One region of the Paenibacillus sp. FSL R5-0486 genome, then DNA from elsewhere that is predicted to be linked to it. Evidence: riboswitches for the same ligand, from Rfam matches in the RefSeq annotation. Region 1 holds a riboswitch; each other region holds the start of a gene.
The links. A riboswitch is a leader RNA that binds a small molecule or an ion and turns the genes downstream of it on or off. The one in region 1 is predicted to bind cyclic di-AMP.
Positions count from the first base shown of each region.

Region 2: it holds a riboswitch for cyclic di-AMP, as region 1 does, so the genes downstream of both, MKY01_RS07315 (hypothetical protein) here and MKY01_RS18025 (3D domain-containing protein) in region 1, are expected to answer to the same signal.
Region 3: it holds a riboswitch for cyclic di-AMP, as region 1 does, so the genes downstream of both, MKY01_RS00150 (3D domain-containing protein) here and MKY01_RS18025 (3D domain-containing protein) in region 1, are expected to answer to the same signal.
Region 4: it holds a riboswitch for cyclic di-AMP, as region 1 does, so the genes downstream of both, MKY01_RS10665 (C40 family peptidase) here and MKY01_RS18025 (3D domain-containing protein) in region 1, are expected to answer to the same signal.

Region 1 covers NZ_CP150237.1:4,058,861-4,066,172, reverse strand. The annotation lists gene MKY01_RS18045 (alpha-glycosidase) at 1-494, opposite strand, end outside; gene MKY01_RS18040 (M20 family metallopeptidase) at 805-1,980, opposite strand; gene MKY01_RS18035 (ABC transporter permease subunit) at 2,164-3,627, shown strand; gene MKY01_RS18030 (amino acid ABC transporter ATP-binding protein) at 3,614-4,336, shown strand; cyclic di-AMP (ydaO/yuaA leader) riboswitch at 4,555-4,750, shown strand; gene MKY01_RS18025 (3D domain-containing protein) at 4,753-5,427, shown strand; gene MKY01_RS18020 (polysaccharide deacetylase family protein) at 5,535-6,326, opposite strand; gene MKY01_RS18015 (hypothetical protein) at 6,480-6,821, shown strand; gene MKY01_RS18010 (PspA/IM30 family protein) at 6,933-7,312, shown strand, end outside.
Region 2 covers NZ_CP150237.1:1,658,406-1,665,717, reverse strand. The annotation lists gene MKY01_RS07345 (thiol-disulfide oxidoreductase DCC family protein) at 1-198, opposite strand, end outside; gene MKY01_RS07340 (hypothetical protein) at 386-664, opposite strand; gene MKY01_RS07335 (zinc ribbon domain-containing protein) at 764-1,009, opposite strand; gene MKY01_RS07330 (organic hydroperoxide resistance protein) at 1,220-1,639, opposite strand; gene MKY01_RS07325 (Nramp family divalent metal transporter) at 2,040-3,335, shown strand; gene MKY01_RS07320 (HAD family hydrolase) at 3,440-4,123, opposite strand; gene MKY01_RS07315 (hypothetical protein) at 4,251-4,649, opposite strand; cyclic di-AMP (ydaO/yuaA leader) riboswitch at 4,765-4,940, opposite strand; gene MKY01_RS07310 (glutathione peroxidase) at 5,312-5,791, shown strand; tRNA gene MKY01_RS07305 (tRNA-Leu) at 5,941-6,023, opposite strand; gene MKY01_RS07300 (urease accessory UreF family protein) at 6,468-7,169, shown strand.
Region 3 covers NZ_CP150237.1:29,498-36,809, forward strand. The annotation lists gene MKY01_RS00135 (AbrB/MazE/SpoVT family DNA-binding domain-containing protein) at 267-521, opposite strand; gene MKY01_RS00140 (HD domain-containing protein) at 839-2,116, shown strand; gene MKY01_RS00145 (TatD family hydrolase) at 2,450-3,220, shown strand; cyclic di-AMP (ydaO/yuaA leader) riboswitch at 3,462-3,715, shown strand; gene MKY01_RS00150 (3D domain-containing protein) at 3,989-5,173, shown strand; gene rnmV (ribonuclease M5) at 5,329-5,874, shown strand; gene rsmA (16S rRNA (adenine(1518)-N(6)/adenine(1519)-N(6))-dimethyltransferase RsmA) at 5,879-6,781, shown strand; gene yabG (sporulation peptidase YabG) at 6,841-7,312, shown strand, end outside.
Region 4 covers NZ_CP150237.1:2,343,843-2,351,154, reverse strand. The annotation lists gene MKY01_RS10680 (carbohydrate-binding protein) at 1-1,002, shown strand, start outside; tRNA gene MKY01_RS10675 (tRNA-Leu) at 1,148-1,231, opposite strand; gene pelA (pectate lyase) at 1,408-2,370, opposite strand; cyclic di-AMP (ydaO/yuaA leader) riboswitch at 2,789-2,920, shown strand; gene MKY01_RS10665 (C40 family peptidase) at 2,926-3,390, shown strand; gene MKY01_RS10660 (carboxymuconolactone decarboxylase family protein) at 3,464-3,793, opposite strand; gene MKY01_RS10655 (hypothetical protein) at 3,936-4,154, opposite strand; gene MKY01_RS10650 (hypothetical protein) at 4,274-4,603, opposite strand; gene MKY01_RS10645 (xanthine phosphoribosyltransferase) at 4,701-5,282, opposite strand; gene MKY01_RS10640 (membrane protein) at 5,487-6,542, shown strand; gene MKY01_RS10635 (glycosyltransferase family 4 protein) at 6,678-7,312, opposite strand, start outside.

The DNA of each region.
Region 1 (7,312 bases):
TAATTGTCCAACTCAGGTTTGCCACCCCAGTCATGGGTTTCTTTTGGATTCAGCTTGGGATCTCCATTAGCAAACCGTTCCGTCATGATCTGATAAAAGACGGCTTCTTTGGCCCACTCGGGCACCTTAAACAGATCAATTTCATGTATATACGAGAACTCATAATATCCTCCAGTTGGATAGGGGGTCTCATAATGAATTCCATTATCCGCAAGAAACACATCTTCTGAACCGGCAGTTATCCGAAATATATAAGTGAGACGTTTGAATTGTGGCTTGACGGCAGCCTCCCAATAATCAAACATGTTATCCGAAGCAGCCTTCTCCAATTGAATTTCCTTGTACGTTCCATTCCAATCGTACTTATCTCCGGTCAGTGCAGTCACGTATTGCACATCATTACGTTTGGTTCGTACGCGCAGATGTATGGTAGACGAATTATAAGCATAAGCCCATTTGTCACGAGGAACATGATACATGGCTTCGAGCAGCATGACAGCACCTCCTGAATATAAGATAAGTTATAGAGGTTGTTCAAAAGACCGCTTCATCCCATCTTCTCGGTACTGAAAACCGGTCTTTAGAACACGCACTTATAGTTATAATTAACCAAGTTAACCAGCAAACGAATCACATTTACTGTAATAAAATGTATTATTTTCATCGTTTTCAAAGGTTTCTTTCACAGCATTTCCAGCTTTGTGCTGAATATACTTACAGCTAATTTAGAAAAAAGGGTGCCCTGAACAGCTTGGAATTCAAGATTGTTCAGGGCACCCCTATATAACATGTTGAAAGTGAATTTTAGCGAATAGCTTGCTCGAACTCCGTGCGGATGGTTTGAAGCAGCTCTGGCTGGCTCAGTACGTCATAGGCTGTTGTTGCAAGTGCCTTGGCTCCCAGAATCATGCCATCCAGCGCACGCTCCTGAAGTGCAAGGTCACGGAAGGCTATGGAGTGCAGTGTATGCACCTCGTCTACAACACGAATGTAGGGATGAATTGCAGGACATTTCAGGGAAACGTTACCGATGTCCATAGAGCCGTGATCATTACCACTCACAATCTCTTCTTGCGGGATTCCAAGTTCCATCAGATTTTGACTAAACGCAGCTGAGAATGCTTCATTGGTAACCATCTCGTCATAGGACGTTTCATAGTTGGATGTCACCAGCTTGCATCCTGTCTGGAGAGCAGAACCTTCAGCGATCTGAATCACACGTTCTGTGAGGATATTCAGTTCTTTACGAGTTGCTGCCCGTACATAAAATTGCGCAGAAGCATAGTCAGGAATGATATTTGCTGCCTGACCTCCGTTGTTGATCACACCATGAATCCGAACGGTGCTTTTCACTTGTTGACGGAATGCATTAATCCCGTTGAACGTTTGAATGACGGCATCAAGTGCATTAATACCTTCGTGCGGACTTGCAGCGGCATGTGAAGATCGGCCATGGAATTCAAATTGCACAGCATCAATAGCCAGCGAGCTGCCTGACTTTTCATAGGCATAATATGGATGCGCCATGAGAGCGACGTCACAGTCATCGAACAAACCTGCTTCAGCCATCGGAACTTTGGCACCACGTGTCTCTTCAGCGGGGGTACCAAACACTTTAATGGTTCCACCTACTTCATCCAGAATAGATTTTAGCCCAACAGCGGCCCCAAGACTCATCATACAGATTAGATGGTGACCACAAGCGTGACCGATCTCCGGCAAGGCGTCATATTCGCACAATAAAGCAATGGTAGGGCCGGGTTTGGCGGCTGAATAGGTTCCGATAAAGGCTGTCTCCAGACCGAGGATTGGAGCCTCTACAGTGAAACCGTGGAAGAACAGTTCTTCTTTCAAACGGGCAGAAGCGAGATACTCTTCATTTCCCAGTTCGGGGTTGGCACCGATATATGATGAAATGGCTTTAAAACGGGAAGCATATTGATCAATAACCGTCAGAATTTGTGATTTGTTAGCTGTCATTAGTAAACTCCTTATGCAAAAATGAAAATAATTCATTGATTATATCATGTTTGCTTTATTTTTTCAGAAACAAGTCAAGATTTGTATTGTCAAAATGCATTGCATAATCATGCATTGTACTTTATAATGACTCAGTCATCAACATGAGAAGCATACAAAGTATTGTAAGGGGAGAGAAAAAGGTTGAAATTAATAAGTCGTTACACCATGATGCTGTTGACCTTTGTTATTCTGCTGACGACTGCCGTTCCTGTGGCACTTGCAAGTGGAACTACAGATAATTCAAGCAGTAAAAAGCTGGTGCTCGGTACAAGTGCCGATTTTGCACCATATGAATTCCATAAAGTGATTAATGGCAAAGATGAAATCGTCGGTTTCGATATTGAGATCGCCAAAGAGATTGCCAAAGATCTTGGCGCTGAGCTTGTGATTGAGGATATGGGCTTCGACGGTCTTCTGCCTTCATTGCAGAGCGGGCGTGTTGATCTGGTGATTTCAGGTATGACGCCGACGGATGAGCGGAAGAAAAGTATCGATTTTTCCGACACCTATTATAAATCAAAACAAGTGATTATGGTTCGCAATGTGGATAAAGACAAATATCCAACCATGGCAGAACTTGAAAATGCGAAGATTGGCGTTCAGAAAGGCTCCATTCAGGAAACGATCGGACAGAGTATTCCAGGAGCGAAGCTTACTGCGCTGGATAAAATCTCGGATATCGTGCTTCAACTGCAAACAAAACGCATTGACGCGGCAATCGTTGAAGATACCGTTGCTGTAGGTTATCTGGACGATATCATTGGACTTGCTGCTGCTGTTCCGGACGAAGAGCAAGCAGAAGCGGCAATCGGGATTCGTAAAGGTAATACCGAGCTGCTAGCTGCAGTAAATGGAACACTGGAGCGACTGAAAAGCGAAGATAAAATCAATCAGATGGTGACGGACGCCAGCCTCTTGATGGCGGATAAAGCGAACAAATCACAAAATATTTTCCAAGTATTCTGGGAGTACAAAAGTTTCTATGCTACAGGTGTAGGATACACACTTCTGTTGTCTGCACTTGGGGTTATCTTCGGGGTAATTATTGGATTGATCATCTGTTTGTTCCGTTTGCATGACGCTGCAATCTTGCGCTGGATCGGTACGGCTTACGTTGAAGTGATCCGTGGCACACCGATGTTGGTACAGTTGATGATTATTTACTATGGTTTTTCCCTGAGCTTTGGCATTAACTTCACTGCACTTCAGGCAGGTATCATTACACTTTCAATCAATAGTGGTGCCTATCTGGCGGAGATTTTCCGTGCAGGTATCCAAGGTGTGGATCGTGGTCAGTTGGAGGCAGCGCGTTCATTAGGTATGGGAAGAGGCGCCGCGATGCGTTATATCATATTGCCACAAGCCTTCAAAGCTGTATTACCAGCGATCGGTAATGAATTCATAACTATCATCAAAGAATCCTCCATTATCTCCGTTATCGGTATGGTGGATATTATGTATCAGGCAAGTGTAGTCAAGAACATTACGTACCAAGGGTTGAGTCCATTTTTGATTGCAGCAGCCATCTACTTTGTAATGACGTTCATTTTGTCCAAGCTGCTGGGACGACTGGAAAGGAAGTTGAGTGCAAGTGATAGACGTTAGACAATTACACAAATCTTATGGAAATAACGATGTGCTTAAGGGCATTAACGTGACGATTGGCAAAGGTGAGGTTGTCGTGGTCATCGGTCCTTCCGGTTCAGGTAAAAGTACTTTCTTACGTTGTCTGAATCTGCTGGAACAGCCTACCTCAGGAGAGATTGATTTTGAAGGCGTGTCAATCACGGACCCCAAGCATAACATTAACGCAACTCGTGAGAAAATGGGCATGGTGTTCCAGCACTTCAACCTGTTCCCACACAAAACGGTACAGCAAAACATCACGATTGCTCCGATTAAAGTGAAGAAACAATCCACTCAGGAAGCGGAGAAAATTGCCTCTGATCTGCTTAACACCGTGGGCTTGTACGATAAAAAAGATACATTCCCGAATCAGCTGTCTGGTGGACAGAAACAGCGGATCGCCATTGCTAGAGCATTGGCCATGCAGCCGCATGTGATGCTGTTTGACGAGCCTACGTCGGCACTGGACCCTGAGATGGTCGGCGAAGTGCTGGATGTCATGAAACGTCTTGCAGAAGGCGGAATGACGATGGTCATCGTAACCCATGAGATGGGTTTCGCACGTGAAGTGGGAGACCGCATCTTGTTCATGGATGGCGGGGTTATTGTGGAAGAGGGAACACCTGATGAGGTGTTTGGAGCACCCAAAAATTCACGTACACGTGATTTTCTTGCGAAAGTACTCTAAACGATGTGATCAAATAGCGTTACTGACTTCGAGTCGGTAACGCTATTTTTTATGGATAATAATGACGTATGGATTCGGAAAAGTAACTATTCTGTTACCAAATATAAAGGAATCGGGTCAACCAAACTTTCTGAATTAACCAGTATTCTTACAAATGCTTACATGCTAAAAACCATTTGGTAAGAATTACTACAAGTTCAGGTTACAAAATTGTGATATATTGAACTCTGCCGAAACTTCCGGATAGGGAGTGCGGGGGATGTAACGATGCAGATTGTGCAGGGGGAAAGATCTACAGCACACTGCTTGGGGTGAATTGGGTACATAACGTTTCAAATGTAACGAAGAACCTATAGGGTGGGCTCCTCATCCGAATCCGACAACTAACTTCGCAGGCACAATGAGGGAGGAAGACCATGATTAACAAGAAACGTATAGCCAAAACAGCAGTAGCATTAATGACAACAGCAATGCTCATTCAAGCCGTTCCGGCTCACGCCGATTCAGTTCATGTGGCCAAAGAAGGGGATACCTTCTACACCTTATCAAAACAATATGGAGTAGCACTCAACACGTTAATTAAAGCAAACAACGACATTTCGGCTTACAACATTTATGGTGGTTTGAAAATTACGATTCCCGGTAAGGCAAACAATGTAGCAGCCGCTGCGGCAACGGAGAGCAAGACCCAAGCGAAGACTGTTGCTACAGCAAGCTTGGACGTCAACGCAGATAACAAAGTTGTTCAAGCCTGGGGTAAAACATTCGATTACAGCAAAGCTGTGAACGTAAAAGCAACGGCATACTCTGCAGATCCGTCTGAAAATGGAGGCTGGGGTGCAGTCGATTATTTCGGAAATGACCTTGAACTGGGTACGATTGCAGTTGATCCAAGTGTAATTCCACTTGGAACCAAAGTACTGGTAACTGGTCACAGCCATCCAGGATTGCCAAAACAAGCTTTTGTAGCCACAGCGCGGGATGTGGGCGGTGCAATCAAAGGTCACCGGATTGATATCTTTATCCCGGGTAGCAAACAGTCTGTAAGCTCATTTGGTTTTCAGGATATCGAGCTGTACATTCTGAAGTAGAGAGAAAAGAACATTTAAAATGAATTCAAACAGGGTGTCTGCCAGTCGCTAATTCGCGATTGAACAGCACCCTTTTAATATTCTCATTTATTTCTACCACGGTCATCTTAATCTTTGGCCTTGGGCAATCCCAGCATTTCGTCCAAGGTGACCAGTTCATATCCCCGATTACGTAGTTCCTCAATAATTTCAGGCAAAGCCTCAATCGTGCCGTTCAGGTTTGACCCTACACCGCCTCCAGCATGTTGCAGAACGATGGAGCCGGGTTTTACGGCAGAAAGAATGTTATCTTTCACCTGTTCCTTTGAAAGGCCTTTCCAGTCCAGGGAGTCTACGTTCCAGTTCACAATGCTATAGTGTTGTTTGGCAGCCCATCTCAGCTGTTCTTCATTAATGTCTCCATAAGGTGGCCGAATCATCTTGGGCGTATATCCTGCCAAACGTTGGATAATATCCCCGGTATGTAAAATTTGTTTGCGAAAGGCATTCATCGACAGTTTACTGAATTCAGGATGATTGTAGCTGTGATTACCAACCATATGCCCTTCCTTAACGATGCGTTTCACCAGATCCGGATGTTTCTCAGCACGACTACCCACGATGAAGAATGTAGCTCTGACATTGTATTTCTTCAATACATCCAGTACTTGTGGAGTAAATCGTGGATCAGGTACATCATCAAAAGTCAGTGCAACCTTCTTGGTTGAAGGACCATTGGTTTTGAACGTATCGGCATATTTTTGACGTAATTGTCCCAATGTCAGTTGTTCTTCTTCCGCAGAATCCGAACCTGATACTGATTCACTTGGCGGGCTTGAAACATCCCGCGATGAAACTGGAGCATGAGATCCCCCGAGAAAAATAACGATAACCATCAGCATAATGAGGCGTACGCGCATAATAACGGCCTCCTTTTCCAAAATGACGTTCTCCTTGGTATGCCCGGGGGTTCCATAAAATATGCGTAGTGTGAGAAGTTTCATTGCGGATTTATCTTATGACAGCCATAATTCCTCCATACATAACATATAGAAAAGGATAGGTGGATGGGTATGAGTACATATGATTTGAAATCCATACGTTTACAGGTGATTGAAGCAGGAGAAGATAAGGTTTTTCTCGTTACCGGAGGAAAGGCGCATATTGGCGCCGTAGCAACGTTCTACGTGGATCATGAGCGCGTAAGCGGGACGACAGTCCATATTCCTGGGCATAAAGAACAAGAGCTGTGTGAGCGGCTTGCCCGAAAGGCTGCCTTGCAGCTGAAAGTAACCGTTACGGTGATCATGGGTATCCATTTTGATTCCATCACGCGGATGCAGATCGACGAAATCGTGCAGACTGCAGAGAGGTTGATGGAGGATCATCTGAACAAAGATAAACGATCTTCCTGACATAAGAACCATCGAATGTTTTGATTTTATTTGCTAAAATTGAAACGAGTTGTAGATTATTACGTATGTATGTTTATATACGATGTAATATCGACTAGGAGGAATAACATAATGTCCATTTTCAAACGTTTGCGTGATCTAACTATGTCTAACATCAACGCCATTATTGACAAGGCGGAAGATCCAATCAAGATGACGGACCAATATATCCGTGACATGCAAGAGGATCTGGAAGATGCGGAGAAAGCAGTAGCTCAACAGATCGCCATTGAAAAGAAATTCAAGCAGTTATTCGAAGAGCAGGAAGCTCTTGTGAAGAAACGTGAAGAGCAGGCGCATACGGCGGCACGTGCTCAGAATCTGGATTTGGCTCGACGTGCCCTGGAAGAGAAAAAGGCTGCTGAAGAGAAGATGGCTGAGTACAAAACCAGCTATGACCAAAACAAGGCTTCTGCAGATAACCTGCGTGGCAAGCTTGACGAAATGCGTAA
Region 2 (7,312 bases), 2.4 Mb from region 1:
GGTGTCCATACTGTCTGTCGACAAATTTCCCTTCGCCAGCAGTTCCTTGGCTACATCCGATTGAAGCGATGCAAAATGATATTTTCCTTCCGGGTCACGCTTGATAATCCATTTGGTTAAGCCCTGGCAGAAGTGACAGACACCATCCACCAGTACGATCGGATGTCCCTGATGCACATCTGTTTGATTTGCTGTCATATTGGCTGCCTCCTATTGTTGCGGTTAGAGTAACTTACCCAATCTGGGCCATCTTGTTCACTAATTCTAAATTTATTTCTAGAGGTAGTTCAAAAAGAATGAACACCGCTCTTTTTGAACACGCATTAATGGGAAATAAAAGAAAAAGAGCGCAGGCATTGTGCCCACGCTCGTATCTGTCCGACAATTACTCCGTAACTGCCTTTTCCATCCATTGGTCATCGATCATCTGTTGATGCAGGTCACTTGCCCACTGGTCCATACATTTGCAAATGAAATCTTTGCGACATACTGGACAAGGGGTTTTCTGCAGACGGCTGATATTGGTCATCTTCCATTCCGGGGAACGGGTGTAGAATACACGGCATTTTGTACCGTCTACCAAATTCATTTTGAATTCATACAATCCGTCTTCCTTGTTACCATAAGCTAATTCTAAATCTGCAATACGCGGTCTATAAGACATGGATATCACCTGTTTAATTCAAATTTGGTTCATGCAATGACACTACTCAGTACTAAGTTATATTAAAGAAAATTCAGATCAATGTCAACTCGCGCATGTCTACCCGCCAAACAGAATATCCAGAATCGTCCCTACCTGTCCCTGTTTTTTCCCTTTCAAGACATCCGGATCAAATACTTCAACATACCCGCAGGAAGCACAAGCCACGAACAAGTAGTGATTATGCTGTATATCAAACATCTTACTCAGGCCTGCTCCTGACATGGAAACTTCCTTAATGTTACAATCCGTACCCCTGCATTTTGTGCACACAAATCGCCGCTCGATCATCTCTTCAATACTCATCTTCGTTCCCCCTTTATGGAATGTGTAGCATGAAGTGAGAGTGCAATTATGTAAAATAGTACGCGATCTGGCATCTAATCTCCTGCATCATGTCCTTATATGATAATCAACACAAAACCCTGCCGATTGCCAGCAGGGCTTTGTAGTCGAACATCAGGTATCTGGGATACCCTGCTCTATATGTTCCCTTTACTTACCAGGAGTCAAATCTTAAACTACGTTTAATACAACATCAATGTTGCCGCGTGTTGCTTTGGAATATGGACAGAAATCATGCGCCTTGCGGGCCAGTTCCTCTGCTTGACTGTGATCTACACCAGGCATGCTAACGTCCAGACGAACAGACAGCTGGAAACCGTCATCCGCAGGGTCTTTACCAATGGATACGTTACTTGTAACGACCACATCCTCCAATTTCACACCTGCTTTGCGTGCTACATTGGCAAGGGCACTTTCATAACATGCTCCATATCCAGCGGCAAAAAGTTGCTCAGGGTTAGTACCTTCACCACCGGAGCCACCAAGCTCTTTTGGCATTTTCAGATCATGCTTAAGCACGCCATCCGAAGAAGTCACCGAACCTGTACGTCCACCTTTAACTGTCGCTACTGCTGTATATAAAGCTTCCATTCAGAATCTCTCCCTTATCCATATAGTTTTTTACTGCCTTCCTTTCAATTTAAACTTCCGGCTCATTTTGAAACGCAATTTTGTATCTTTATCAGCTTTTACAACTTTATTATTTTCATGCATTTCAATGCCATGGCTGTATTTTCCCTAAGGTTGGGTAATATACGAAGGGGCATATTCAAGCTACAACCGAAATTTTGTGCTGATACATAAAAGTTGCACTAGACAAAAATAATTGAAGGAGTACAATGTAACAATAAACATAAAAATTTAGATATATCATGAGCGGTTTGTACCGCATCAATATCTCCAAATCAATAATTCAAAGTCAGGTGATTATCGTATGAGTAAAAAAAATCCGTTCAACGCTCCTTCAAGAGAATCATTGTCTACTGCGGGCATGACCCCTTCCCTTGGAGAAGCACATAGTTCCATGAAAGTTCCGCAGAATGCTGCATGGTGGAAGAAATTCCTCGCCTTTGTAGGCCCAGGATACCTTGTTGCCGTAGGTTACATGGATCCGGGGAACTGGGCAACAGATATCGCAGGCGGCTCGCAGTTCGGGTATACCTTGTTATCCGTTATCCTGTTATCGAACCTGATGGCCGTTGTCCTTCAGTCGCTGGCTGGCAAGCTCGGTATCGTCACTGGACGGGATCTGGCTCAAGCCTGTCGTGAACGATTCAGCATGCCTGTTGTTATGATGTTATGGATTCTGTGTGAGCTTGCCATTGCAGCTACCGATCTGGCTGAAGTCATTGGTTCTGCCATCGCATTAAAACTGTTATTTAACATCCCCATGTTATACGGCGTTATCATCACCGCAGTTGATGTACTCCTGATTCTTGTTCTGCAAAACAAAGGCTTCCGCGCTTTGGAAACTCTCGTCATTGTGCTGATGGCAACCATCGCCCTCTGCTTCGGTATTGACCTGTTTCTGGCGAAACCGGATATGGGCGGTGTGCTCCATGGTTTTGTACCAAATGTTGAGATTCTGCAAAACCCGGCCATGCTCTATATTGCCATTGGTATTATCGGAGCAACCGTGATGCCGCATAATCTGTACCTGCATTCTTCCATTGTGCAGACCCGTCAGATCGAACAGACACCACAGGGCAAAAAAGAAGCCATTCGGTACTCGACCATGGATTCTACGATTGCGCTGACACTGGCCCTGTTCATCAATGCAGCCATCCTGATTGTATCTGCCGCTGTATTTCACAGTGCTGGTATGACGCAGGTTGCCGAGATCGCAGATGCCTATCATCTGCTGACACCTCTATTGGGTACTACGGTTGCAAGTATCTTGTTCGGTGTGGCGCTGTTAGCATCAGGTCAGAACTCTACCCTTACAGGTACACTCGCTGGACAGATCGTTATGGAAGGTTTCCTGAACATTCGAATTCCGGCTTGGCTGCGCAGACTGGTCACACGTCTGATCGCCATCATCCCGGCGGTAATTGTGACAGCCATTGCAGGAGAACATGGCACAGAAGAACTGCTCATTTTGAGTCAGGTCGTGCTGTCGCTTCAATTGCCCTTTGCTGTAATTCCCCTGGTGATGTTCACAAGTGATAAAAAAAGCATGGGTGCATTCGCCAACAAATTGTGGCTCAAAATCATCTCATGGGTCATTGCCGCGATTATCGTTGTGCTGAATGTATATCTGATCATTCAGACGATCCGGTTGTTCTAATCTCATTTTAATTGGCTAAATACTAAAAAGGCTGATCAACTCCGGTATTTTATACCCAGTTGATCAGCCTTTATTGTTGCAATCCAATAAACAACCATCTGAATCTAATCCTGATTTGGCATCAGTAACGGCAGGAGTTGATCCAATGAATCAACAGTCCAATCCGCACGGTTGTCATCCGATAGTTCTGGCTGTAATCTTCCGTAACCCTGCATAATTCGAATCGTACGCATGCCCAGATTCCGAGCAGGTATAATGTCGTTATCGATCCGATCTCCGATCATGACGGCTTCCTCCGGTTCACAACCGGCCTGCTTCAAGGCCACAGCGTATAACTCAGGGTCTGGCTTGGACACTCCTTCTTCAGCTGAACATGCCAGAACATCAACATACTTCCGCAAGCCGTAACTCTCCAGTCTCTCTTCCGTTCCAGGACTCTGATTGGCAATAATGCCAATGCGATAATGCCGTGACAACTGCTGAAGAACAAAATCTGCTGAAGGAAAAGGACGTTCAAGATCTTTTTGAAACTTCAGCTTGTCCTGAATCTGTTTTTGATGCCCCTCGTCTTCAACAAATGTGCGAATTGCCACTCTCATAGGCCATTGCTCATATTTTCGGTAACAGTTCGCGAACAGTTCGCGTACCGCCTCAATTGTCACCGGATACCCCAAAGCACAAGCTTCACGGACAAACTGTCCGATAATATCATCAACCGGCTCCCATTCATCCACCAGCGTATCTCCAACATCAAAAAACAACCATTTCAATCCACCTACATCCGGCACGCCAATTCCTCCTTGTAAGCATAAAAAAGAAGACTCACCATCCTGCATGAGTCTCCTCAAACTTCCGTTTATCGATACATTCAATTATAACAGGCACCTTACACCTGAGCAATCACAAGCTATGGCATTAACCATTGAGGAGAAAGCCAACTTCCCCATTGAGCGAATATACAATCCGGTCTGCGCCCATGCCCCGATAGATGCCCTTAGGATGACTCTGCTCCGTAATGACGCACAGGGATTTCGATGTCCATGAACGGCAGATCTGTAAATAACGACAGGTCAGATTCAGGCTGTTCTCGAAAATAAACACGTTGCCTACGCTGCCCTGCGGCAAAAACCATTTTTGAGCTGCAGCCGTATTCATGCGAATGACATGTTCTACTCCGATTCTACGGAGTCTGCGCTCTTCCCCTGCACTGTTGGTTAGAACGGCAAACGGCATTTTTTTGTACATCAGCAATTTGATAAATTTGCGTCCTGCTTCATTTGGAGCAGTCACTAAGATCATCTCAGTATCCATCATTCGTTCCTCCCTTGGCGTGAAAAGACAACAAAAAAGAAGCGTGGGGGACCAAGGCCTCCCGAACGCTTCTTAAATAACCCATGGCGAAAACACCATGAACCAGCGTACGGCTTGTTGCCTCTCCCTTTAACGCTTACGAGGTTAGCTGACGGATTCGGGCGCGAGAGTCGCCCTATTTCCGGCTGTCACCGGAAAATTCACCCCATGAATGCCCACTGTCCTGGACAGCGCATTCCGTTGGTTCCCCCGTTTCCCATTCATTAATGAATGGAAACTCAGCGATTAAAACATCGTTCGTATATCTTAAGGTAAGATCGAGCGATATTATCGTTTGTTTCGTTTTTCAAGTACAATTTAGTTTAAATTGAAATTACGTTATGAATCATACACCCCCGCCATGACGGTGTAAAGTCCTTACAGATCACCGAATCGGCAGATTTTTGCCAATACTCGTTCATAATAACGCTTACAATAAGGTTATACTCTATCCATCTCTTCAAGGCTATCTAATTCTCACTCTGGCGTAAATCACTTCGCAATTCATTCACGTATTCTGCACAACTTGCCTGTTTTGATGCTTTTAACACCATATTAGTTTTGCAATATTTAATTGCAACCAATATAATAGAAGATATAAGAGTAAATAAATGGAGGCGATTTAGATGACAGTCTACGATTACAAAGTGAATACCCTTCGCGGTCAAGAAGTTGAAATGTCCGACTACCGTGACAAAGTGCTCCTGATTGTGAATACGGCAAGCTCATGCGGCCTTACCCCTCAATTCAAAGGTCTGCAAGAATTGCAAGACAAGTTTCAAGATGCTCCATTTGAAGTTCTTGGTTTCCCAAGCAACCAGTTTGCACAGGAAAAAGGATCTTCCGACGATATTGCCGAGTTCTGTCAGATGAATTATGGCGTGAGTTTCCCCATGTTTGAGAAAATTGATGTGAACGGCTCAAGCGCTCACCCTCTTTTCCAACACCTTAGCACAGAGGCTCCTGGCCTGCTCGGCTCCAAAGCAATCAAATGGAATTTTACCAAATTCCTCGTGGATCAGAACGGACAGGTCATTAAACGTTATGCTCCCAAAACAACACCGGACAAGATTGAAGAAGATATCAAGAACTTACTTCAAAAATAATACACAGGCCACCCGTAGCCGGAAGGTAGAGCAGCATTGCCCCGGTAATGGGTGGCCTTTTTTTCTCAACTTTGATGTCATACTGTTCGAAAAAGACAAAAAAAGAAGCTTCCCATTAATGGAAAGCTTCTTTTTAATCGTTCATATGATGCGGTCGAGAGGACTCGAACCTCCACGGGCATACGCCCACTACCCCCTCAAGATAGCGTGTCTGCCATTCCACCACGACCGCATGTCGTAAATAATCGGCAACAGAATTGATTATACCGGGTTCAGAACTAAAAGTAAAGTATTTTTTAATACTTCTTTTTCAGCTAGGCATTTTCATCAAAAATCGCATAATCTCGTCATCTTTACCCATGAACTGCATATGATTAGATTTGATCCCCTCTTTTTCGGTAAGAGCCGATCTTTTTGATTCATTTATATATAGTCCTTCCTTATATATAGTCCTCCATGAACTTCACCACATAAATAACACAATAAGTTATATAAAATAACACAAATATTAAATTCCAGATTTAATCCATTAATTTTCACGGATACTATTGACAAAAAGCGGACATTTATGGGATGATAACTATCATATAATTCGGATTTTTAAACATAAAGCAAACAAAAAGGAATATAAATGTCACTTTAAGTGACATTTAACGAACACAGGAGGCGAATGATTGTGAACCGTGGGAATAAGCTGCTCGATTATGTCAAACTGCTTGATTCCTCTATTCAGGTTGGAGGGTTCACCCATTCCTTCGGCATGGATATCCATATCAGGGAGGGTACCATTCGTAATGCTGAAGATCTCGAATCATTCATGCGTTGTCAGTTGCATCCGAGCATCGTTCGTCTTGAAGGTATGGCCATCAAAGGTATCTATACTGCAGCAGATCACAAGGATACATGGCGGATAGCTCTTATCGACAAGCTTGTCCATGTTCAGCGAACCCCTGGAGATCTCAGAGAACAAGCTGCCGCCATGGGTAAACGATTGATCAGACTTGCACGAGCTCTGCACCCCTGGATTGAATTCAGCCAGCTCGAACAGATCTTTGCCAAATACGATTCGGTTGGCTGCCTCTCTACTGTTCATGCCTGGATTAACCACCACCTCGACATCCCGGTCGAAGAGGCGGTCCTTGGTTACCTGCATTCAGCCATGAATGCCTGCATAACCGAAGCCTCCAAAGTCATTCCCCTGAACAACGATACAACCAAGGATCTGATGGTCCGCCTGGCCACAGATCTGGAGAATGAATGGAAGACCGTCAGCGCCTCGGCTGCGGATGGACTGGCACAGCCAACCTCAATGTCCATGAAATCGTTTTTCCCCAGTTTCCATATGCTCGGAGCTGGACTTCATGCCTACAGGGCCTAATCCTCTTCCTCCTCATGCCTGCTCCCCTTCATTCAAAAAAACTAAAAAACACGCGGCAACCTCCTTGCCGACGTGTTTTTTGTCATTTTATTTGTTTTATTTACGTATTTACGCCATTTATAATCACAAAATACACTTTTTTC
Region 3 (7,312 bases), 3.2 Mb from region 1:
CTTCTGTTGTGGGGAACACAACCTGAAAAGAAGCTTATATCCAACCTTAGTGGAATATTAAAAAGAGCAGAGTGGCTAAAAAAAATTCCGAACAAATTTCATCGTTCTCTCCCAGTTCGCGTGTGACAGAATCATTTTGGGTAATGGAACCCATAACAAGGAAAAAAAATACCTTCCGCGGTGGGGTTCACACCGGGAAGGTCATTAAGGAATATTAAAAAGGTTAGAAATAACAATTTAGATAAGTCCAGTATACCTGGTTTTTCTTATTTTGTCACAGGTGCAGGGATTTCGGAAATACATTCGTTACAAACAATTTTACCTTTGAAGTAAGTAACGTTCTCTGCATTACCACAGAAGATACAAGCAGGCTCGTATTTTTTCAACATGATGCGCTCGCCGTCAACGTAGATTTCCAGAGCATCTTTTTCACCAATACCGAGCGTACGGCGCAATTCAATTGGAATAACTACCCGTCCCAGTTCGTCCACTTTTCTTACAATACCTGTTGATTTCATCATTATAATCAGTGCTCCTCTCAGCTAACTATCTTTGTCATTATTCGACATTATTTTATGTTTTATGATACTCATCATACCAACGATTCCCAAATCAGTCAACCTTAAAATTAGCTTAAAATTAAGGCTGTTTTTCACAAGGTTACTGGTGGTAAGGGATTGGAAGCCGTTTTTCGCATTTAAACCTCAATGTCAGCTTTGTCGATTTGGAAAACGACAAAACTACTTCATTCGACAAAGTTCGTCATATGGTGTCGAATCTTAGATGAATCGCAGAGCTCAAAGCGTTAATATAAAAGAAATTAAAGGAGTGAGTCGACATGGAACAACGTTTAACGGAAGAGAAAGTATTCAAAGATCCGGTACATAATTATATCCACGTGCAAGATCCGGTTATATGGCAGTTAATTAACACCCCGGAATTTCAGCGTTTACGCCGGATTCGTCAACTGGGTACTTCTTACCTTACCTTTCACGGAGCAGAGCATAGTCGGTTCTCACATTCACTAGGTGTTTATGAGATCACACGCAAGATCATCTCTCAATTTGAAAGAAGTCATTATTCGGATTGGCCGAAGGAAGAAAAGATTGTAGCTCTGTGTGCAGCTCTACTTCATGATCTCGGGCATGGGCCATTCTCTCACTCCATCGAGGAAGCTTTTGACATGAATCACGAAGATTGGACTTGTCGCATTATTACAGGTGATACCGAAGTAGGGGCGATCTTAAGACGGTATGCTCCTGATTTTCCTGAGAAAGTAGCGTCTGTCATTCAAAAAACGTATGAAAAGCCGATTGTGGTGAACTTGGTGACCAGTCCGCTTGATGCAGACCGAATGGATTATTTGCTCAGGGATGCCTATTTTACAGGTGTAAATTACGGCACGATTGACCTTGATCGTATCCTTCGGATGCTGCGTCCTTATCATGGGCGGATTGTAGTCAAGGAGTCAGGCATGCATGCTGTGGAGGATTACCTAATGTCTCGGTATCAGATGTATTGGCAGATTTACTTCCATCCGGTAACTCGTAGTTCTGAAATTATATTGCGGCAAATATTCAAGCGAGCGAAAACACTCCTACAACATGGTTTTCAATTCCGCTTCATGATTGATCCACTCCCTCAATTATTTGAAGGAGAATTATCCGTGGATGAATATTTGCAGTTGGATGAAGCATTAATTCAGACGGCATTTACGCAGTGGCGCAAGGAGGACGATACTGTTCTGAGTGAGTTATGCGAACGTTTTATGGATCGCAAGTTATATAAGTATGTAGAGCTTGAACAGGTCGACTTGACAATGATGGAAGAGATTCGGGAAGCTTTTGTACAGGCTGGCCTCGATCCCGAATATGATCTTGAAATTGATTTTCCTTCGGATAATCCGTATGATGTGTTTCGTCCGGATGAATCCACAGATAAGCAGATTCTTCTTCTGGATCGACAGGACAATTTACGTGAGTTGTCAGAAGTATCTGACATTGTCCGTTCCATCAGTGGGCTTCACCGAGGGAAACATCATTTGTATTACCCGCAAAACAAGGTGGATGCGATTATTCACGAATTACCGTCACATATACGCCCCTATTTCTTGTAATCGTGTGAGTATAATCCGATGAAGAATTTCGATATCAAAACACTTTCTAAAAGAGCTATTTTTCATGATACAGTAATCTGCTTTAATGGGGAGTATATGTAGATCGACATAATTTTGTAAATGGAAGCAGGCAGAATGAGTACAATCAGCAATATATAGATCAGAATATCCGTATATCTTCTATATATTGTAGTTGTGAAGAAACAAACGTAATGATGTAATACACAGATTACCCAAAATGTTTTATGTATGAGTCATTAAATTATTGAATTTTACAAATTGGATTTTGAAAAAGAAGATAGTCGTTATTTCGACATGAAGGGAGATACAGACATGATGCTGTTCGACACACATACACATCTGGATGCACCACAATTCGACGAGGACCGCGAGGACATGATTCAGCGTGCTGTAGATGCAGGAGTTGGTCGCATGATCAACATTGGTTTTAACCGGGAGACAATTCCAACCACAATGAAACTCGCCGAAACATATGACTTTATATATGCAGCTGTAGGTTGGCATCCCGTAGATGCGATCACAATGCAGGAGGGCGATTTGGAGTGGATTGCATCTTTATGCAAGCATGAAAAAGTGGTTGCGATCGGTGAGATTGGATTGGATTATCACTGGGATACTTCACCAAAAGAAATACAGCATCGCGTATTACGACAACAAATTGCTTTGGCGCGTGAAGTGAACATGCCAATTGTCATCCATAATCGGGATGCGCATGAGGATATCATAAGAATTTTGCGTGAAGAGAAGGCGGGTGAAGTTGGTGGTGTGATGCACTCGTTCTCGGGCAGCTGGGAAACAGCAAAAAGTTGCCTCGATATGGGCTTCCATCTCTCCTTCGGAGGACCGATCACATTCAAAAATGCAAAGCAACCCAAAGAGGTGCTGGAGAAGGTTCCTATGGACCGGTTTTTCATTGAAACAGATGCTCCATATTTGACACCGCACCCTTATCGTGGGAAGCGAAATGAGACAGCGCATGTACGTCTGGTTGCAGAGGCAGCTGCGGAAATTAAAGGCATTTCGGTGGAGGAAATTGCTGCAATAACAACCAAAAATGCCATGGAACGATTTGGGATTCGTTAAAAAAACGAGCAAATGAGGTGAAAAAGGCAGGTAAGCGGAGGTAATTTGCCCTTTGATCCAAATAAATCAAGAATATTACAATATTTTAACCAAATATTCAGAAAAACGTACTTGATCAACGCTTTACAACATGCATCAAAACAGGATATCATCTTTTCAGTGAATTGTTGTGCGGAAAATTGGACAGATGTTCGGGGGATGAACAAAGGGACACTTTCCGATGAAACAACATTACTTTCATGAATCAGTCTCGCTGAGTCTCCGTTAACGGAGAGCGGGGGAACCAATAGGGCTTAAACATCGGTGTATTTGGCCGATGCGCAACGTTCGCTGACCCAAAAGCAGCGAAGGGAACTGCGAAGCCGTATTTGATTTCTTCTTTGGGTCTCGGGGTGAATTCAAGGGCGTCCGCCATGAGCGGGTGACCCAAGATAGGGCGGCTCTCTTTCGCCCGAACCCGACAGCTAACCTCGCAAGCGGAAAAAGAGAGGCAACCTCGTGCATGAATTTCCGATATTCAAAATCATTCGGAAGCCACGAAAGAGTTCCTCTTACACTCTTTCTTTGGCTTTTTTGTTTTTGAATAAAAGAAATATTGTCATCATACGGTAGGTATTCAGGAGGATGACATCATGTTGCGAAGATTGATTCATGGTGCAGAACCGGATTATGTTGGTCCAATCTGTGTTCTGTAGAAAATTTGGTATAGTCACGTCAAAGACATCATGCATTACTTTAGACGGCGAGGCTATGAAGGAGGACGGAGAAGTGGGCACATTCCAACCAGAAGAGACCCATGAGTCACGATCATCCAGTAAGTCTTTCGCGTTGCGGTGGAAGCATGAGAACATGCGTCAAATGGCATTGATCGCGATTTTCTCAATTGCGCTTACAATCATGATCTTGTTAGTCGTTTACGGTCAGGCCGGGAAACAAATTTCACTGGTTATTGATGGCAAAGCTCAGGTGGTAGAGACTCGTACAGGAATGCTTCAGGAAATGCTGGAGGAGCAGTCGATCACAGTCAGCCCTCACGATAAGGTATCCATGTCCATGAATGGGGCGTTAACAGATGGAGACCGAATCGTTATTGAGCGGGCCGTTCCAGTTAACATTACGGCAGACGGAGACACCAAGACTCTGTATACAACCGATTCATCGGTAGAAGATGCAATTCAAAAATCAGGTATTCAAGTTGAAAGTAATGATAAAGTGTATCCGGCGCTTGGAACTGCTATCAAAGCGGAGATGAAGATCCGTGTAGTGCGCGTAACAAAGCGTACAGTGGATGTAGAGCAACCGATCGCTTACAAAGTCATTAAAACGGCTGACCCTAGCTTGTACAAAGGTGATAACCGTGTCGTTGTGAACGGCAAAGAAGGCACAATTGTACAGCATATCGAAAAGGTATTTCAGGATGGAGAATTGGTCTCCAAAAAAATGGTCGGCAAATCTGTCGCTAATAATCGTGTAGATAAAGTGATCGCTGTCGGCACAAAAGCAAAACCGGTCGTGAAAGAACCTGAGATTCAGACCGTATCGGCTCAAACTTCAACAACCAAAAAGGCTACAACAACGAACTCGAAGAAAACATCTGCCTCGGGCAGCAAAGTGATTACCGTATCCGGGACTTCTTTTAAATACTCCAAAGTACTTAAAAATGTATCCATGACTGCTTACTCTTCCGAAGAGCCTGGCATTGGAACTAAAACAGCTTCCGGTACTCGTGTAACGGAAGGACGCACCATTGCGGTTGATCCCAAAGTCATTCCAATTGGCTGGTGGGTATATATCGAAGGTCTGGGATTCCGTCGTGCGGAAGATACAGGCGGTGCCATTAAAGGCAACAAAATTGATGTGTATTATGACAGTGTGAAGCATGCCCTGAATTTTGGACGTAAGAAAGGCAAGACGGTCTACGTGATCGGTCCGGTGAAGCCGGAAGCGAACTAAAATCGTTTTACTTTGAAATGGGAATGCTATAAAATAGTTGCATGAATGATTCATGCGGAATATGCGGCGGAGGAGTCTGAATTCAGTCTCCCCCGCCGTTTGGCAGAGAAGAGGATATTCCTCTTCTTTTTGCGTTAGAAAGGAAGAAATGGAACATGATAAAAGAAGTCATTGTGGTGGAAGGCCGTGACGACACGGTAGCTATCCGTCGGGCCGTGGAAGCCGATACCATAGAAACAGGTGGATCAGCAATCAACCAACGCATTCTGAAGCGGATTGCGCTTGCTCAGGAGAGACGGGGAGTCATTGTACTGACAGATCCGGATCATGCTGGCGAACGCATTCGAAAAATTATTGCGAACAAGGTGCCAGGCTGCAAACATGCCTTCATTCCGGAAGCCGATGCAACGCGCAAAGGGGACATTGGGGTGGAGAATGCCTCACCAGAGGCGATCCGTCATGCTCTGGCGCGCGTACATACTTCATACGAAGGTGCTCCGAGCCTGATCGATTGGGAGGACCTGATCGCGGCAGGACTTATTGTACATCCGCAGGCTGCTGCACGTCGCATGGAGATGGGCAATCTGCTGGGCATCGGATATTGTAACGGAAAGCAGTTCCATAAACGTCTCAGTGTATTTCAGATTACACGGGAAGAATTCTCTACAGCATTAGCGCAAATTGAACGTGAAGGATTGTGAGCATATGAAGAACATGGAAGAGACGATTGAAATTGCAACGCCCAAGCGTACGAAAGAGATTATTCAAAGACACGGATTCTCATTTAAGAAAAGTCTGGGTCAGAACTTTCTGATCGATCAAAATATACTGAACAAAATTGTTAATGCAGCCGATCTGGACGAGTCTAAGGGCGCACTGGAGATCGGGCCGGGTATTGGAGCCCTCACGGAGCGACTGGCTCGGGTAGCCGGTCCCGTCACAGCCGTAGAGATTGACCAGCGCTTGATCCCAATCCTGGGAGAAGTGATGCAGCCTTATTCGAATGTACGTGTTCATCATGGGGATGTGTTGAAGCTTGATCTGGCTGAGTTGTTTAATACGGATTTTGCATCCGTGGACAAAGTCAGTGTCGTAGCTAACCTGCCTTATTATGTAACGACTCCAATCATGATGAAACTGCTGGAAGAGAAGCTGCCGGTAGACAGCATTGTTGTCATGATCCAAAAAGAAGTGGCTGAACGCATGGCTGCTGCACCAGGATCAAAAGACTACGGTAGTCTAAGCATCGCAGTTCAGTACTACAGTATGCCGGAACTTGTGTGTATTGTGCCTCCTACGGTCTTCATTCCGCAACCTAATGTGGAATCAGCTGTCATTAAGCTGAAAGTGCGTGAGCAGCCACCAGTGGAGATTCCGGATGAAGCACACTACTTCGAAGTGGTACAGGCTTCTTTTGCCCAGCGGAGAAAAACAATCTCAAACAACTTGAAGGCACGTTTCTTCACAAAGGAGAACCGGGAACAGGCAGACATTCTGCTGGAGCAGGCAGGTATTCAACCGTCCCGACGTGGAGAGACGTTGAGTCTGCAAGAGTATGCCACACTCAGCACCGTAATGTGGGAAGCAGGGGTACGTGCAGCGCTGTAAAATTTGAATGAACCAAACCGGGTCTCTGCCCATACGATGGGGTAGAGGTGATTACGTTGATGAATATCGGAGACTTGGTCGTTCGGAAGTCATACGGCGGCGATGTGACTTTTCGGGTGGAAGGCCTCCAGTTGGATGCTGCGGTCATTAAAGGGACTGAGTTCCGGCTGATTGCCGATTCCCCGGTGGACGATTTGATACAGGTTCCCTACGAACCACAAAGCGCCAAGACCAGACAGGCGCATATTAAAGCACATCAGACCCTGTCCCGTCTGCAGCAGAATCGTATGGAACAGGCTGAGCGGAATCGTGAAGGTCTGGTACAGGATTGGTCTGCCCAGCAGGAACCGGCTTATTTTGAAATGCCTGGAAAGGTGCTTCATCTGGATGGAGATCCGAACTATTTGAAAAAAAGTATGGATCTCTATGAGCAACTTCGTGTACCCGCAGAGGGACAGTATGTCCATGAATCGGCAATGGCAGATACCTTATACCGCTTATTACCCAAAGTACGTCCGGATATCGTAGTTA
Region 4 (7,312 bases), 1.7 Mb from region 1:
CTGGGAGCACATACGTATGGAACCCAAATTTCAAATTTTGCCTACCCTCTCTTTAAGCAAAAAGGAGCCGGTAAAGAACTGTGGATGACTGAAGTGTATGTTCCAAACAGTGACAACAACTCAGCAGACCGCTGGCCTGAAGCATTAGACGTTTCCTATCACATGCACAATGCCATGGTAGAAGGTGATTTCCAGGCCTACGTGTGGTGGTACATCCGCAGACAGTATGGTCCGATGAAAGAGGACGGTACCATAAGCAAACGCGGGTATAATATGGCTCATTTCTCTAAATTCGTGCGTCCAGGCTACCTGCGAGTCGATGCAACGAAAAATCCGGATACAAACACATTTGTCTCAGCCTATAAAGGTGATAACAAAGTCGTCGTCGTGGCAATTAACCGTGGAACTTCAGCCACAAGCCAAAAATTCGTTCTGCAGAATGGTAATGCCTCTACTGTGTCCTCATGGATTACGGACAGCAGTCGAAACCTGGCAAGCGGAACCTCGCTTAACGTATCCAATGGAGCCTTCACGGCACAGCTCCCGCCTCAGAGCGTAACAACGTTTGTTGCCAACGTTACTGGCGGAAATAGCGGCGGGAATACAGGCAGTGGCACTACGTATGAAGCCGAGACCGGAACGTCACTTACGGAAGCTGCCATTGAAACAATCTACACCGGTTACACTGGGTCCGGGTATGTTAACTTCAATGCGATGACTGGTTCGGCCATTCAATGGAACGGCATTAATAACACGACAACAGGTACCAAAAACGTAAAGTTTCGTTATGCGCTGGAAAGCGGCACTCGGAACCTCGACATTTTTGTGAACGGAACCAAAGTCATTAGCAACGAGCCCTTTCCGGCTACGGGAAGCTGGTCCACTTGGGTTGAAAAAACAATACAGGTTCCCATGAACACGGGGACCAATACATTGAAAGTGGTTACCACCGGATCGGAAGGACCGAATATTGACAGCGTTAATGTTACCGCAGCACAATAAACGTTCCGTATGGCTGATGGAAGACATTTACTGTACGTGCAGCTAAGCACTAACCTCTTGAATACTCATCACTAAAGTTAGTGTTATATCAAAAAATGCAAAAAAAGACTCCTTAAGCGTTAGCTTAAGGAGTCTTTTTTTTAGATGCGGTCGAGAGGACTCGAACCTCCACGGGGGTTAGCCCACACGGACCTGAACCGTGCGCGTCTGCCAATTCCGCCACGACCGCATATTGTATCTCCGTCATCGATATCGGCGACAAGAAATAATATATCATGCGTAATCTATCATGTCAACACTGAAAATAATAACAATAAAGCCCGAATCAGACGTCCATGTCGATTCGGGCTTTACCTTTAACTGCTGCTAATAGTTTGGTTCATTAATACGGAAGCATACTACAAATTACAGCTTGGAAGGCCAGTTGCCATACCATGCATAACCGCCTCTTCTTTCTTTATCAATATCACTTAATTTGTATTTTACTACCCCGTCACGACCAATAAAGATTGGTTTATCCGTTCCGATCTCATAGAAGCGTGCCCAAATTGGTGCAGCTTTGGAATCAGCGATAATTTTACTATCTCCATTAGCTCTTTCATACTTGTAACCCGTAATTTTCACTTTGTTAAACCAAGCCTCCGCTCCTTTAATGGATGCGGTAATTTTAGCGTTAGCAGGTCTGGTTTTTAGAAATTTAACAATCGTTACACTCTCTCCAGCTGTCAGCGATGGCACTTCGTAGATTCTTGCGCTCGCTGGTTTAAGAGAGCTGGAATCATGTTGTTGTCCCCATGCTGTCAGCTTACCACCTGAAACGACCTGTGTATTCAGAATCGCCTCAACACCTTTGGCAACTGAATTTTTACTGCGGTTAGCAAGTGTGCTGTCGATAAATGAGAAATCACCTTTGCGTGCTGCTACTTCATCCAGCATGATCATTACATTAATCATGGCATCATCATTGTAAGTGATGTGCTTGTGGTATCCGGAGCTTTGGTAAACTTGTGGCCACCCGCCGTTTGAATACTGCATGTTGATCAAAAAGTTAATTCCTTTGATTGCAGCTGTGGAGTAACGCGGATCATTCGTCTTTTTAAATTCCTTCGCCAATCTTCTAATTTCTGAGTATGTAGCCTTGTTGTCTATCGTGGACTTTGCCCACTCTCCACTTGTCTGTTTATAATCTTTTCTCCAACCTCCATCCGGTAGCTGGTTCTTCAAAATATCAGAAATACTCGCTGTAGTACCCGACGCATCTGCAGCAGATACCGTCCCTAAAGGGAGAACTGCCATTCCAACTACTGAGAACACCATCGTACATGCCAGGACAAAAGTAATTATTTTCTTCGCTTTCAAATGTAACACTCTCCTATGTTCGTTTTTATAAATCTTCCACTTCTACTTTACCTATGATATACGCCCCAAACCTCCTTTATTTGTATTTATCGCATAATAAAATCAATTTTAATCCAATATGTGGATTGGATAATCAGATAATATGCAAAAAAACGATTTTTGTCAATATATGCAACTTAATGAATATAATCTCTCTAATTCTACATAACGGGATAGTTCTTTTAACTCATGACAAACCTATTTATTTATCCAAATTCGTATTAAACGAACCAATAATGACGTTTTTGTCATGAATGATACCCAAACTTGATCCCTTCTTTCATATAAAAACCTTAATTCCGCTAACATTGAGGTATTACGAAGGGTTTTAAATGGGTTTGACAATTACGCATTTATGCAATATAGTTTCAAATAGTTACAAAAACTTAATTATTCATTGCCGAGTTTCATGTTTGAAAACGGGGGAACCAATTTGGGTGAATTATTCTTATACATAGGAAATATAGGGAACCTTCTACCGAACCCTTAGCTAACTCCGTAGGCATCGAAGGGAGAACATTGATTTTGAAAAAACTGATTATCTCCATTTTTGGAGCAGCTGTATTATTTACATCCGGGGCAACAAGCACAGAGGCAAGCAGTATCAACTCCGTAGTGAACAACATGACAGGTATTCCTTACAAATGGGGTGGCACAACTGTAGCCGGCTTCGACTGTTCTGGTTTTATGAGATATCTTTTCAACAAATACAGCATTGAATTGCCACGTACTTCGCAGCAGCAAGCCAAAGCAGGTACTCCCGTATCCAAGAGCAATGTTCGGACAGGTGATCTCGTGTTCTTTAATACAACAGGCAAAGGCATTTCACATACAGGTGTATATATCGGCGGCGGACAATTCGCTCATGCCTCCAGCAGTAAAGGTGTAAGCATCACGAAGTTATCGAATCCATACTTCAATGATCGTTATGTAACAGCACGTCGGGTAACTGGACAGTTTATGTATGATAAAATGTTAGGTAAAATGTGATTCACATACAAAAAGGCATCGGTTATTAACCGGATGCCTTTTTTGCACTTAAAAATGTATGTTGCATTGCTTACTAATGCAGCGCCTTCTGCACTCGCATCGCACCCTGAGACAGGGCATGTCCTCCACCAACAGCTCCAGCCACGGCTACGGTCTCCATAATCTCCTGATCTGTTGCGCCCTTAGCACGGGCTTCTTCTACATGGTAGAAGGTACATACCTCATTGTTGGCGAATAATCCAATGCCAAGCGCAATTAGCTGTTTTGTCTTCGCATCAATCACACCAGGTTGGAAACATTCTCCAGTAAACTCATGATACGACTTCACCACACCTGGCAGTACATCGCTTAATGCTCCAATCTGATCCTTGTAGGCATGAACTTTATCATTCATCAATGTCATGGCTTGTAGCACACCCTCTCGGCTATAGTTACAGATCTTCCTCACTGTACCTATCTTCTCTCCCCAGTGAGCCAATTATGCCAAGAAATCATGGTAATTCCAAACATTTAACGCTCATGGCCACTGCCATAATTATCAGCTGTTACTCACTAAGTGGACTCTGGCGCGGCTCGCTGAACAGCTGATAGCTGTAACCTCGGTCCAGCTTAACGACACGTCGATTCTGACGACGGATAAGTACCTGCTCGCCATCCCAGGCAACCACAATCCCCTTCACGTCGTTCGATTCCAGCTCGTCCCGTACGACTCTAACTTTCTCACCTGACAGACGCAGGGCGTCCAATTCTGTATCACTAATCATCTTCATGGCTCCTATATTTCAAATTTATTTACAAAAAGAGACCTAAATGAAAAGTCATTTAGGTCTCACGTGACTGTATTGGACTGTCATGTCATTCGAAATTATGTCCCGACTGAAAGTTACCGCTGCGCGTGCTCTTTGCTGTCGTTCTTCTCGAACCAAAAATCAAGCACTTTGGCGGACATCACACGTTCTTCAAGGTACTCCACTTGATGCGGTGTAAATTGTTCTTTCCAAGAGAAGGACAACTCTTCGCACAAGCCTACAATCGTCAGTAATTCTGACCAGGCAACATAGCGTTTGTACCAGAAAAATTGAGGATGTTCAATCATATAGGGATAAAGGTCATCGAATTCCGTATGTTTACAATCCAGGGCACGTTCAAAATGAACTTTCGATTCCGCCAGCTTATCATTAAAAAATTGTTCTGTTGCCGGTTGGTTCCCCATGGTGTTGCCTCCTCTCCCTAACATAACCCCATTATAAATGAAATCGGCGGTCATGCAAAGGCATAGTTCAAAAAATAGGCCCTATTCCTTTAAAATGTCACATTTCGTTATCGTCAAATTGTACTGTTCCATCGTTCAGGGAACGAATGCGTACCAAGGCTTCCACCGGAATACCCTGTTCACGAATCGTGCGTGCCCCTGCCTGGAAACTTTTCTCGACCACAACGCCGAATCCGACGAGTTCCGCACCGGAACGCTCGATAATTTTGATGACGCCACGAGCGGCATCTCCATTGGCAATAATATCATCAATGAACAAAATGCGGTCATTCTCATGAATGAACTCGCGAGATACCATAATGTCAGTTACAATTCCTTTGGTAAAGGACGGTACACGTTCACAGTAAGCATCAGGATCAGCCAGAAGTGTTTTTTTGCGACGGGCGAATACAAGTGGCACCCCCAGTTCATAGGCTACGGCAAACGCAACCGGAATCCCTGAGGATTCTACCGTGATTACCCGAGTTACTCCACTTTCACGAAAACGGGCAGCGAACTCACGTCCCATCTCCATCGTTAATGCAGGATCAATCTGGTGGTTCAACAGACCATCCAGCTTTAATACTTGATCCGAGATAACCACACCTTCTTGTAAAATTCGTTGTTTCAATAATTCCATGATTTGACCTCCCAAGCCTATCCTATGAGGTAAAAGTATCATATATCTATCTATAAGTTCAAGCGAAATTGCCTTGACGCTGTCCTTGGGACGCATTTCAAGCCAAAGCTCATTATCGATTGTCATGACTTTCGTGGGTCAAGCATACCTTGTACCATGGTACCCGCATGTCCAAACTATACAGGGGCCTGAGAGGGGAAACACATGAAACAGGCATTTCGGGTGCTGCAGATCGCATTTACATACATTGGAACGGTTGTTGGAGCCGGCTTCGCTACAGGGCAGGAAATTTTGCAGTTTTTTACCCAGTATGGCAAATGGGCCACCATCACCATAGGCTTATCCACCATGCTCTTTGTCTGGTTAGGTACCAAAATGATGCTGATCGCTCACGATACCGGGTCCCGCTCTTATGAGGATCTGAACAAACATTTATTCGGCCATAAGGCGGGCAAATGGATCACCTGGGTGACCCTTCTCATTCTCATTGGCGTGAACAGTGTCATGCTTGCCGGAGCAGGCTCCGTTTTTGTCGAGCATCTGGGTTTGCATTATCAGACAGGTCTGATCGTCACACTTGTAGGGACATATCTGCTTCTCGGTCGGGGCATTCAAGCCATCCTACAAATGAATAGCATCGTTGTGCCCATGATGCTCCTGTTATCTCTGCTCATGATCACCAGTACGATCCATCATCCAGGTGCTTCCCGATTCATCACACTGACGACAGACTCAAACCCTATTCAAGTGTGGCTGTCTCCACTATTGTATACTTCATTCAATCTGGTGTTGGCTCAAGCTGTTCTTGTGCCTGTAGGTAACCAGATTCGTAGTCGGAATGTGCTGAAGTGGGGTGGAGTATTGGGTGGAATTGGCGTTGGTTTCATGCTGATGGCAGCTCATTTTGCCATGTCAGCTCAGATGCCCGGCATCATCCAATTCGAAATCCCGATGGGCAGCATTGCCTTTCAACTTGGATGGGCAGTGCAATCTGTATATGTATCCCTTATTTTCATGGAAATATTCACTACCTTTGTAGCCGATATCTATGGAATGACCTTGCAACTGAGACAACATATACGTGTCCATCCCCGTTTCATTACATTAACCATTATGCTATTGTGTTACTCACTCAGCCAGTTTGGATTCAGTTCCCTGCTGTCCATCCTTTACCCCATCTTTGGAACTATGGCATTAATCTGGGCTGCCAAATTGGTACTGAACCGCTGGGGCACCTTTCGTAAACGCAACAATATATAAATCTCACGGTCCATGTATTTCATGAATATGAGCATCCGTTTGCCTTCTAACCACAATTCACCGCGGGTACTCTTTCCTTAAACATGACAAAAGGCCGCTGTTTATCACAGCGGCTCGCACTTTTTGCTCTACGTTTTAGGCTTGGCTAGGAAACTGAAGATACATCTTTTTCAGCTCATTGACTGATCTGCCGAGCGAGTAATGTGTTTTGGCTTTTTCACACGCTGAACGGGCAAGTTCATAACGATAAGCCGGGTCCAGCATCACCTTTTCAAGCGCTTCAGCTAATGCAGAAGGATCTTCTGCCGGTACAAGCAACCCATTACTACCGTTCTCGATCTGTTCCGGTATACCACCTACATCCGTACCCACAAGGGCAAGACAACTCAGCGCCGCTTCAGCAAAGACGGAACCAAATGCTTCTGCCCGTGAAGGAAGTACAAAAATATCAAAGAATGGCATGAATTCCTCAGGGTGCAGTGTGTAACCATAGAAGATGGTCTCATTATAGATCCCCAGTCGCTGCGCCAATTCTTCCAGGTCAGGACGAATCGGTCCATCTCCAATAATATGTAACACATAATCATGACCTCGACCCTTCAGTTCCGCACAAGCTTTGAAAAGAATATCCAACCCTTTTGCCGGAACAAGCCGACATACTGTGACCAGCTGTGGTATCGCATTATCATGAGGGATCGGCTTAAAGCGCTTCTCATCAAATCCATTGGGAATCACACCGATGACATCAGGTTCCTTCACGTAGGGAGCCA